3 regions of the Heyndrickxia faecalis genome follow, and region 1 is predicted to be linked to each of the others. Evidence: riboswitches for the same ligand, from Rfam matches in the RefSeq annotation. Region 1 holds a riboswitch; each other region holds the start of a gene.
The links. A riboswitch is a leader RNA that binds a small molecule or an ion and turns the genes downstream of it on or off. The one in region 1 is predicted to bind S-adenosylmethionine.

Region 1 (3,279 bases):
CCTTGATTGTGGCCGAAACGATTGCATCCAACTCCGGCATTGGCTATATGGCCATGAACGCCCGCGAGTTCATGCAGCTTGATGTTGTCGTTTTGAGTATTGTCTTATATGCCCTTCTTGGAAAACTGTCCGACTGGCTGGCAAAAATCGCAGAACAACGATTGTTAAAGTGGCACCCGTCATATCAAAAATAAAGGAGGAGGAAACGATGCCGAAAGAAAAGGCGTTTGCTGTAGAGATTGAGGGGCTGGAGAAATCATTCGGCAGCCATCGCATCCTGCGCCATCTTCATTTAAAAATAAGAAAAGGGGAATTTGTTGCGATTGTTGGGAGGAGCGGATGCGGCAAAAGTACGCTTCTCAGGCTGCTTTCAGGACTTGAAGCGGCAAGCGGCGGAAAAATCCTTATAAACGGGGCGCCTTTATCCGGCAGAAACGGATCGGCAAAAATGATGTTTCAGGACGGCCGCCTGCTCCCATGGAAAACCGTGCTTCAAAATGTCGGGCTTGGCCTTGCGGGCGACTGGAAGAACAAGGCACTTGAAATGCTTGGAAAAGTCGGGCTGGAAGGGCGTGCAAATGATTGGCCTTCGTCTTTATCCGGCGGCCAGAAACAAAGGGTGGCACTGGCGAGGGCATTAATCCATGAGCCGGACATCCTTCTCCTCGATGAACCGCTTGGGGCGCTCGATGCATTAACCCGGATTGAAATGCATGCGCTGATCCAGTCGCTTTGGCTTGAAAAACATTTTACGGCCATATTGGTGACACATGACGTGGAAGAAGCAGTCGCCCTCGCTGATCGGGTTGTGTTAATCGAAGAGGGGGAAATTGCGATGGATTATCCGGTAAAACTTCCTTATCCACGGAAAAGGGACCACGCCCTCTTTTCAGCAACGACCAATCATATTTTAAACCGCATTTTAGGGAACAACGGCCATCAGCTGTTGCACGCAATGAAAAATTAAGGAAGAATTGGGGGATTCATATGGCGGAAAAAGTGGTACTGCTGAACGGGAGCCCTTCTGCGTATACGAGATTAAATGGGATCCGTGATTATATCAGGGCCGGGTTAAGGGGGCACGGGTACGAACCGGAGCTCATCAATATTCGGGAACTTCCGGCCGGCGATTTAATGAATGCCCGGCAAAGCCCGCCCATCACCAGGGCATTAAGAAAAGTAGAAGAAGGCGATACGGTAATCATTTTGACACCGGTCTATAAAGCGTCTTATTCCGGATTGCTCAAGACATTTCTGGATCTTTTGCCGCAAAATGGCTTATCCGGCAAGCAGGTGCTGCCACTCGCCATGGGCGGTACATTCGGCCACTTGCTCGCGCTCGATTACGCCTTGAAACCGGTTTTGGCCTCACTCGGGACAACGTGCATAGAAAAAGGGGTGTTTATTCTCGACCAACAAGTGAAAAAAAGGGATGGACTCTATGAACTCGACCGGCAAGCAGCTGACCGCCTGAATGCTGCTTTAAAAACATTGTTTCCGCAAACTTCAATATCTTTGTACTCATAAACAAATCCGGCATTTGGACGATATCCAAATGCCGGCATTCGTGTCGTACGAAAAACGGGGAAAGCGATAACCGGAGTACCGGCGCCCGTCATCCCATCTTTTGGTTGGGAAGTGCCGCTTTTTTCTTTTCCAGTGCAAACCGGACTTTCTCGGTTGTTTCGATCTGTGTGATGTTCCCTTCATGGATCGAAATGACCACTGTTCCAAACTCCAGTTTTTGCAATGATTCCATAATGCGGGCGATTTTTGTTTCATCAATATGAGCCATTTTTCACTACCCCCAAAAATAAATTTCGTGTGTGCCTGGTGGTCCGGCCGGCAATTCGGATGATCCAAAAAAGAAAGGCCCCCTTCAAGAAAGTTAAGAAGAGGGCGCACTCCTTAACTTATCTTCCAAGCTTGACGCTTGCTGGAATTAGCACAGTATTCCCAAAAAGAATCTGTTGCTGAGGTTTCCTCGGGCCAGTCCCTCCCCCTCTCTTGATAAGTTGTATAGCAAGAAAATAATTTGTTAAAACTATGATAAATAATATTATTCCGATTTGTCAACTTATATTTTCAACATTTCGGTTTACTCGAAGGGCAGGTAAGTGAAAAAATGGGAAGACACTCCATCATCTCATTGTACACGGTGAAATGAACATCTAGAGAGAGGTATTCCAATTGCTGGATGATGAAAGGATACATAGGGATTGCTGAACGAATCCGATTCTGAGTTTGTACCCAATTTGTCTGCAGCTCTCTCAAAGGAAAATGGGCGATTTTTTCTTCTCCATATGTTGAATCGGCTTTCGAGTGCAAGCTTTTCCCTGGATTTGTTGTAAAATCCTTTTAATAGGTGCGGAAAGCTGTCAGCAGCCTTGCTAAATCTAGGAATATTACTGACTTAGCAAGCCCTACATAGAGTTTTTTTGAGCAAAACCGTTCCGGATAGGGTATGATAAAAAGAAAAAGTGTGTTAAGGGTGTGAGATTGTGCCAGAGACAGATGTATCCAAGTTTGAGAAGAAAATCGAGGTGCGGAACATCCGGTTCGAAGACATTGATGATATTATGGCATTGTCGAAAAAATGTTTTCCGGGGATGGAGCCGTGGAAACGCGAGCAGCTCGAGAGCCATATCCGGATTTTTCCGGAAGGGCAGTTTTGCGTGGAATACGAAGGGAAAGTTGTCGGTTCCTGCTCCAGCTTAATTGTCAATTTCGATGAATACGAGGATCAGCATACATGGGATACGATCACCGCGAACGGCTATATTACCAACCATAATCCGCACGGGCTCAACCTGTACGGCATTGAAGTGATGATCGACCCGGAATACCGGCGCATGAAGTTCGGGCATCGATTGTATGAGGCACGGAAAGAGCTTTGCCGGAAAATGAACCTTCAAAGCATCATCATTGGCGGCCGGATTCCGAATTACAGCAAATATAAAGACAAAATGACCCCGCGCGAATACGTGGAAGAGGTTGAGATGCACAATATATATGACCCGGTTCTTTCCTTCCAGCTGCTTGAAGGGTTCCAGATTATGCGGATCAACAGGCAGTATTTGCCGGATGATACAGCATCCGCTTCATTTGCAACGCTTATGGAATGGCATAACGTTGATTATTTGCCGAAGTCCCGCCGTGTCTATCATGCTTCGTTCCCGGTTAGGATTACAGCAATCCAATATATGATGAAAAAAATTGATTCCTTCGATGATTTTGTCAGACAGGTGGAATATTATGTCGATGTGGCAGCGGATTTCG
Region 2 (3,279 bases), 190 kb from region 1:
GATTTTATTCGGTTTATTCCCCGGGACATCTTCCACGGTGTCTAACTATACCGCGCACGGCGGTTTTTTCCCGAACGGGCTTCACGGTACGTTCAGCGCTTTTCTGATCGTTATGTTTTCATACGGCGGCGCGGAACTAATCGGCGTTACCGTTTCGGAAACGAAAGACAGCGAAAAAGTGCTGCCGCGTGTCATTAAACAGACCGTTGTCCGTGTCATGCTTTTTTATATTTTGCCAATCCTGATCATTTGCGGCATTATCCCATGGAACCAGGTTTCTTCCGTGGAAAGCCCGTTTGTGCAGGTATTCAGCCGCACCGGGATCCCTGCTGCCGCCCATGTGATGAATTTTGTGCTCTTAACGGCCGTTCTTTCTGCCGCCAATTCCGGTATTTATGCCACTTCGCGCACACTGTTTAACATGGCGCAGTCCGGAGAAGCGCCGCGCGCCTTTTTAAAAATTTCCCGGAAAGGCGTCCCGCTCACCAGTATTTTGCTGACCTCGCTGTTTATTTTAGCCGGCGTGATTCTGGCCTATCTTACGCCGGATGAGGTCATCAGCTATTTGATGACCATCCCGGGATTTACCGTCGTCCTTGTCTGGATCGCCATCTGTGCAGCCGAACTGCGGCTCCGGAAGTCGTATGCAAAATTGCCTTCCTTCCGTGTAAAAGGGTATCCTTTCATGGTCTGGATTGCGCTGCTTGCACTCTCGGGCATTTTCCTGTCCTTTTTGCTGGGCGGCGGCAATCCGATTGGAACAAGCGTCTGCCTCGCTATTTTAATCGTGCTGGTCGTCCTGTCACTGAGAATCAAAGGAAAGGAATAGGCTCCAGCAGGCTGTGTTGATAAAACCGGTTCACTTGGGCAGGGAAAGGACAGAAATCAACTGTGCGATAAGCGGGCACAAACAAGCGGGGTTGATTAAACCGTTTTCTGGGCGGGAAGGGGGCAGGCACGGGTGTGCAGCTCGTACAAACTGCCAGAATGGGACGGCCTGCTAACCCGTTTGGACTCTTTTTCGTTTTGTGAAGCAAATGAAAGCGGCCATGATGCCCCGCCTGATCCTGATGACCTGCTTTTTAAAACCAATCCAGCGTAAAGAAAAAAACTCCCGACAGAGCGTGATCTGATGGGAAGTTTTTTTCTTTATCCCCCCATTCGTATAAATCCGATAAAAAAACTTGAAATAATTATATTGACTTCCATTTATTTTCTGATAAAATTTTAAACAACAACATAACTTATCAAGAGCGACGGAGGGATCTGGCCCTATGAAGTCCGGCAACCTGCAGCGAGCAGCAAGGTGCCAATTCCAGCAAAATGGGTACCATTTTGGAAGATAAGCGCTTATCCTTTACTCGCTGTCTTTCCGTAAAAATGGCGGAAAGATTTTTTATTTCTGCAAGGCCGGCCGTTTGAACCAGGATAGGCCCTGATGCGTATAATTCCTCTACATCAGGATGAATCAAATTTATGGATGAAGAAAGCGGGGAACATGAACATGCAAAAATTAATTGTCTTAGCACTTGTCGGCCTTGCCGCGCAATTGGTGGATGGATCTCTTGGAATGGGTTACGGGGTGACTTCAACCTCACTTTTGCTAGCTTTCGGGATTGCGCCGGCTGTCGCGTCAGCTTCTGTGCATTTGGCGGAAGTTTTTACAACGGCGGCTTCCGGAGTTTCACATATGAAATTTGGGAATGTCGATAAAGGGATCATTTGGAAACTGGTTGTACCTGGAGCTGTCGGCGCCTTTCTCGGGGCAACCGTGCTTAGCCATCTTCCTGCAAGCACATTAAAACCGTACATTTCTATTTTTCTGATCGCCCTTGGCCTCTATATTCTTACCCGGTTTCTGTTCAATACGCGCGGGGCGTCGAAAGTCAAAAAGCAAACCAGGTCAAACATATTTTTTATCCCACTTGGCTTTGTCGCAGGATTTTTTGATGCAACGGGGGGCGGCGGCTGGGGCCCTATCGCCACACCGGCTTTGCTGTCCAGAAATGACATCGAACCGCGGAAAGTGATCGGCTCGGTGGATACTAGTGAATTTGCTGTATCCTTGGCATCAAGCATCGGTTTCCTCTTATCCCTCGGCGCTATGCAAATTAACTGGATTTGGACGATCGCCCTCATGCTTGGCGGCCTGATCGCCGCGCCGATTGCAGCCTATCTGGTTAAAATCCTGCCGGCTCATTTGCTGGCTGTCATTGTCAGCGGCATGATTGTGTTCAGCAACGTGCAAACTTTATTAAAAATGGCGGGCGCCGGTAGCGGCTGGTACGGCGTTACCTATACAGCCATTGCGGCAATATGGGCCATCCTCATTTTCTATACAATCAGAAGACACAAACGGGCAGTTGCCAGCGCCAGCGTAAGCGTCACAGAATAAGGAATGTTTTCGGGCAAGGGATCCATTGCCCGGATTGTTTTTACCCAAACAAATTTTGGCAAAGAATGAACATAGACGCTTCTATTTGAAGGAACAGTGCCTTTTTTGCTCGCTTCCTTAATGTAGAGGCGCTCTATGTTAAGAAACAACGTCTTTTTACCGCGCTTCCTTTACGTAGACGACCTCTATGTTAAGAAACAACATCTTTTTACCGAACTTTCTTAACGTAGACGGCCTCTATGTTAAGGAACAATGTCTTTTTACCTCGCTTCCTTAATGTAGACGCACTCTATGTTAAGAAACAACGTCTTTTTTGCTTGCTTCCTTTACGTAGACGGGCTCTATGTTAAGAAACAGCACCTTTTTCGCTCGCTTCCTTTACGTAGACGGGCTCTATGTTAAGGAACAACGCCTTTTGACCTCGCTTCCTCAACATAGACGGCCTCTATGTTAAGGAACAACACCTTTTTTGCTCGATTCCTTAACATAACCGGCCATGTCGCTACCACACAGCACCAGCAAAAATTATCCATCATAACTTTTTTCGAGATAGCACGCCTAAGTGAAGGCAGCCGCAACTCTTTTAGTGACAAACAAAAAGCGTTCTGCATGAAGATCGATCAGAAATTTTTTGCGGATCCAAACATAGCTTAGCCCCTGCCACATATATATCATTTAAATAGAGGCAAAAAACATGGCTTAACCCGCGCCCCGTCCGGTTTGCAACCCCTGTTTATGCCGCTGTCCGCCATGCCCGCTATCCCTCCCCCGTCGGCGAAGTGTTTTATGTTTAAAATGTAAAACCTGTTTTGCTATAATTATATTTACTGGTATTTTCCATTTTTTGAACGGAAAGAACGGTGTGTCTATGAAAACATTGATTT
Region 3 (3,279 bases), 1.1 Mb from region 1:
AGCCGATGAATGGGCTGGACCCATCCAATATTAAACTGATAAGCAAATCCATTAAGCAACTTAGAGACGAAAATAAAATTGTATTATTTTCTTCCCATATTCTGAACAATGTTGATGAATTATGTGATCGTGTCATCTTTTTAAAGCAAGGAAGAATGGTTTACGAAAGCAGAAAAAATAATCCGGACTTTAATAAATACATCATCATTAAGCTAGAGAATGGGAATGATGCAGATAAAGTTCTTTCCCTGTTTAAAGATGAAGAGATTAAAAATGCCACAGCCAATGAAGTATGGGCGGAGATAGATTCGAGTAAAAGCTCCTTTGTGGTAAATCAGGCATTCGAACAAGACATGAAATTTAAATCATTTTTCATTGGGCAAAAAGGCAGCCAACAAATTTATGAGGAAATATACGAAGGTGAAGATAAATGGGGCTAATCAAGTTAGAGACATTGCGATTCATTAGAAATAAAAAAAATATGACTGTTTTTATTGCTGCTATTTTGATTGTTTTCGTTTTGTTTGCAATTACTTTCGTAGGAGCAAAGAGAACGGACCCGCTCAATGAATATCAGGATAACAAATCCTTACTGGAAAATGCCATTTCACACATGGAATCAAATCCAAATAAGAGTGAAGCAAAGAAGAAAGCACTTGCGGGTTTGCAGGAGGAGTTACGCCTTCGTACAGAACAAATACAAGCTCATGAAGCAGGGGATTGGAAGCAAGAACTGAAATTGCAGATCGCTTTAGATAAAAAATTAATTGCCGGGATTAATGCCGGAAAAATTGTTTTTGGTAATAAAAAAATTGTTCCGCAGACAGAAAAAGCAATACAGCTCAATACCATTCTGCTTAAACAAAATATTCATCCGGTAATAGAGTCTTTCGAAACCCCGGGTATTAACTTTACATATCGCATTCTTTTTTACGTATTCCCGTTCTTAATGCCTCTTCTCATTGCTGTTTTAATTGGTGATATTTCAACAAGAGACAAACAAGGCGGTATTAATCATTTTGTGAATGTTTTGCCAGTGAAGCTCAAGAAAATATTGGATGCGAGAATCTTCACTTCATTTGTTTACAGCTTGGCCATCACGATTGTTATCCTGGTTGTTGCGCTCATTATTGGCAGCATCATAAGCCATTTGGGCAGTTGGAAGTACCCTGTGGCGATCAATCTAAATGGGACGGAAGTATTGTGGATTTCAATTGCCCGGTTTTTGGGCAGATCGCTTTTACTAATCCTATGTCTTCTATTATTTATTTCTGTTTTCACCCAGTTTTTAAATACCTTTATTCGAAATCAATTGCTTCTAATGCTCGTTTTGGTGGCTTGTTTTTGTTTCGAGGAAATGATGAGCGGATTTAAGACAAAGTTGTATGCTGTTATGCATATCATCCCTTTTACATTTGTGGATGTGCCGAATATAGTGAATGGAGAAAGTGCAGCAAAATTCAGGAATGAGTATATCAATACTACAGACGGAGTCATTACGCTTCTCCTTTCATCATTGCTGTTTTATTTTCTCACCATATGGATTATCCATAAGAAAAACAAAATTTAAAAAAAGCTTGACGAATCCGAAAAAAAGGGATAAATTGAACGTAAGCAATTTTTAGGTTCGTTGTGTAATTTCTTTTGCGGCGTTGATGGCAAATTTCATATTGGTATTTTCTTATCAAGAGAGGTTGAGGGAATGGCCCGATGAAGCCTCAGCAACCTTCAATGCTTTTACGCATTGAAAAGGTGCTAAGTCCTGCAAGTTATGGGATCATAACTTGAAAGATAAGAAGATGGTTCATGTACGAAAGGAATGGCCTTCTTCTTATTGGAGAAGGCTTTTTGATTTTAAGTGAGGGAGTGTCCATCATGTATCATACAGAAACAAAACTTGCACAAATCGGAAATCGCAGTGACCGCGTGACAGGTGCGGTGAACCCGCCTGTTTATTTTTCTACCGCTTACCGCCACGAAGGCATTGGGCAGTCAACCGGTTTCGATTATTCCCGTACCGGCAACCCGACGCGTCAGTTGCTTGAAGAAGCGATTGCGGATCTGGAGGGCGGGGACCGCGGGTTTGCGTGCAGTTCCGGCATGGCTGCGATTTTCACTGTTTTATCTTTGTTCCAGGCCGGCGATGAGTGGATTGTGAGTGATGATTTATATGGCGGCACCTACCGCCTGCTGGAGCAGGGATATAAAAAATGGGGGCTTTGTTGTAAGTACGTGAATACGTGCAACCCGGAAAATATTGAACAAGAGATCACCCCGAAAACGAAAGCCATCTTCCTCGAAACGCCGACAAACCCCCTCATGCAGCAGACGGATATCGGCGCAGTGGCTGAAATTGCGAAAAGGCACGGAATCCTGCTGATTGTAGACAATACTTTTTACACCCCGCTTTTGCAGCAGCCGATTAAAGAAGGCGCTGATATTGTAGTCCATAGCGCGACGAAATATCTTGGCGGGCATAACGACGTGCTGGCCGGTCTGATCGTGGCAAAGGGTGCTGAACTTTGCGAGCAGCTTTTTCTGTACCATAACGGTGCCGGCGCCACCCTCAGCCCGTTTGATTCGTGGCTTCTGATGCGCGGCATGAAAACGCTGGCGCTTAGGATGGAAAAACACGAAAAAAATGCAAAAGCTGTGGCGGCATTTTTAAGCGCGCATCCGGATGTAAAAGATGTGCTGTATCCAGGCCGCGGCGGGATGCTTTCTTTCCGTGTAAAAGAAGAATCATGGGTCGACCCGTTTTTACGCGGCCTGTCTTTAATTACATTTGCCGAAAGCCTCGGTGGGACGGAAAGTTTTATCACTTACCCGGCTACACAGACGCATGCCGACATTCCGGAAGAAAAACGGATTGCCTCAGGCGTAGACAATTGCCTTTTGCGCTTTTCAGTCGGAATTGAAGATGAACGCGATTTGCTTGCAGATATTGAAAAAGCTTTTGCCAACATTCACGAAGGGGTGCAAACACGATGACAAATGAAGATTATTCTTTTCAAACGAGGCTTTTACATAACAGCCACAAAATAGACCCGGCGACCGGTGCGGTAAGTGTGCCGATCCAGCATGCTTCGACATACCACCAGGCGGACATTGACCAGTTCGGTAAATACGATTACAGCCGCTCGCTCAATCCGACGAGGGAAGCGCTCGAGGATGTCATCGCCGAACTCGAAGGCGGCGTCAAAGGTTTCGCATTTGCTTCCGGGATGGCGGCGATTTCAACAGCGTTTCTGCTTTTGTCGGCGGGCGACCATGTTGTCA

Region 2: another riboswitch for S-adenosylmethionine. It lies ahead of ABR335_RS03330 (sulfite exporter TauE/SafE family protein); the one in region 1 lies ahead of ABR335_RS02540 (YezD family protein).
Region 3: another riboswitch for S-adenosylmethionine. It lies ahead of ABR335_RS14285 (methionine biosynthesis PLP-dependent protein); the one in region 1 lies ahead of ABR335_RS02540 (YezD family protein).

What each region holds. Positions count from the first base shown of each region.
Region 1 covers NZ_CP158453.1:530,929-534,207, forward strand. Annotated here, with positions in the region: gene ssuC (aliphatic sulfonate ABC transporter permease SsuC) at 1-194, shown strand, start outside; gene ABR335_RS02530 (ATP-binding cassette domain-containing protein) at 209-967, shown strand; gene ssuE (NADPH-dependent FMN reductase) at 988-1,527, shown strand; gene ABR335_RS02540 (YezD family protein) at 1,616-1,795, opposite strand; SAM riboswitch class I at 1,911-2,017, opposite strand; gene ABR335_RS02545 (bifunctional GNAT family N-acetyltransferase/carbon-nitrogen hydrolase family protein) at 2,502-3,279, shown strand, end outside.
Region 2 covers NZ_CP158453.1:722,655-725,933, reverse strand. Annotated here, with positions in the region: gene ABR335_RS03335 (amino acid permease) at 1-829, shown strand, start outside; SAM riboswitch class I at 1,242-1,349, shown strand; gene ABR335_RS03330 (sulfite exporter TauE/SafE family protein) at 1,439-2,395, shown strand; gene ABR335_RS03325 (purine/pyrimidine permease) at 3,264-3,279, shown strand, end outside.
Region 3 covers NZ_CP158453.1:2,965,342-2,968,620, reverse strand. Annotated here, with positions in the region: gene ABR335_RS14295 (ABC transporter ATP-binding protein) at 1-440, shown strand, start outside; gene ABR335_RS14290 (ABC transporter permease) at 431-1,570, shown strand; SAM riboswitch class I at 1,679-1,798, shown strand; gene ABR335_RS14285 (methionine biosynthesis PLP-dependent protein) at 1,876-2,991, shown strand; gene metC (cystathionine beta-lyase) at 2,988-3,279, shown strand, end outside.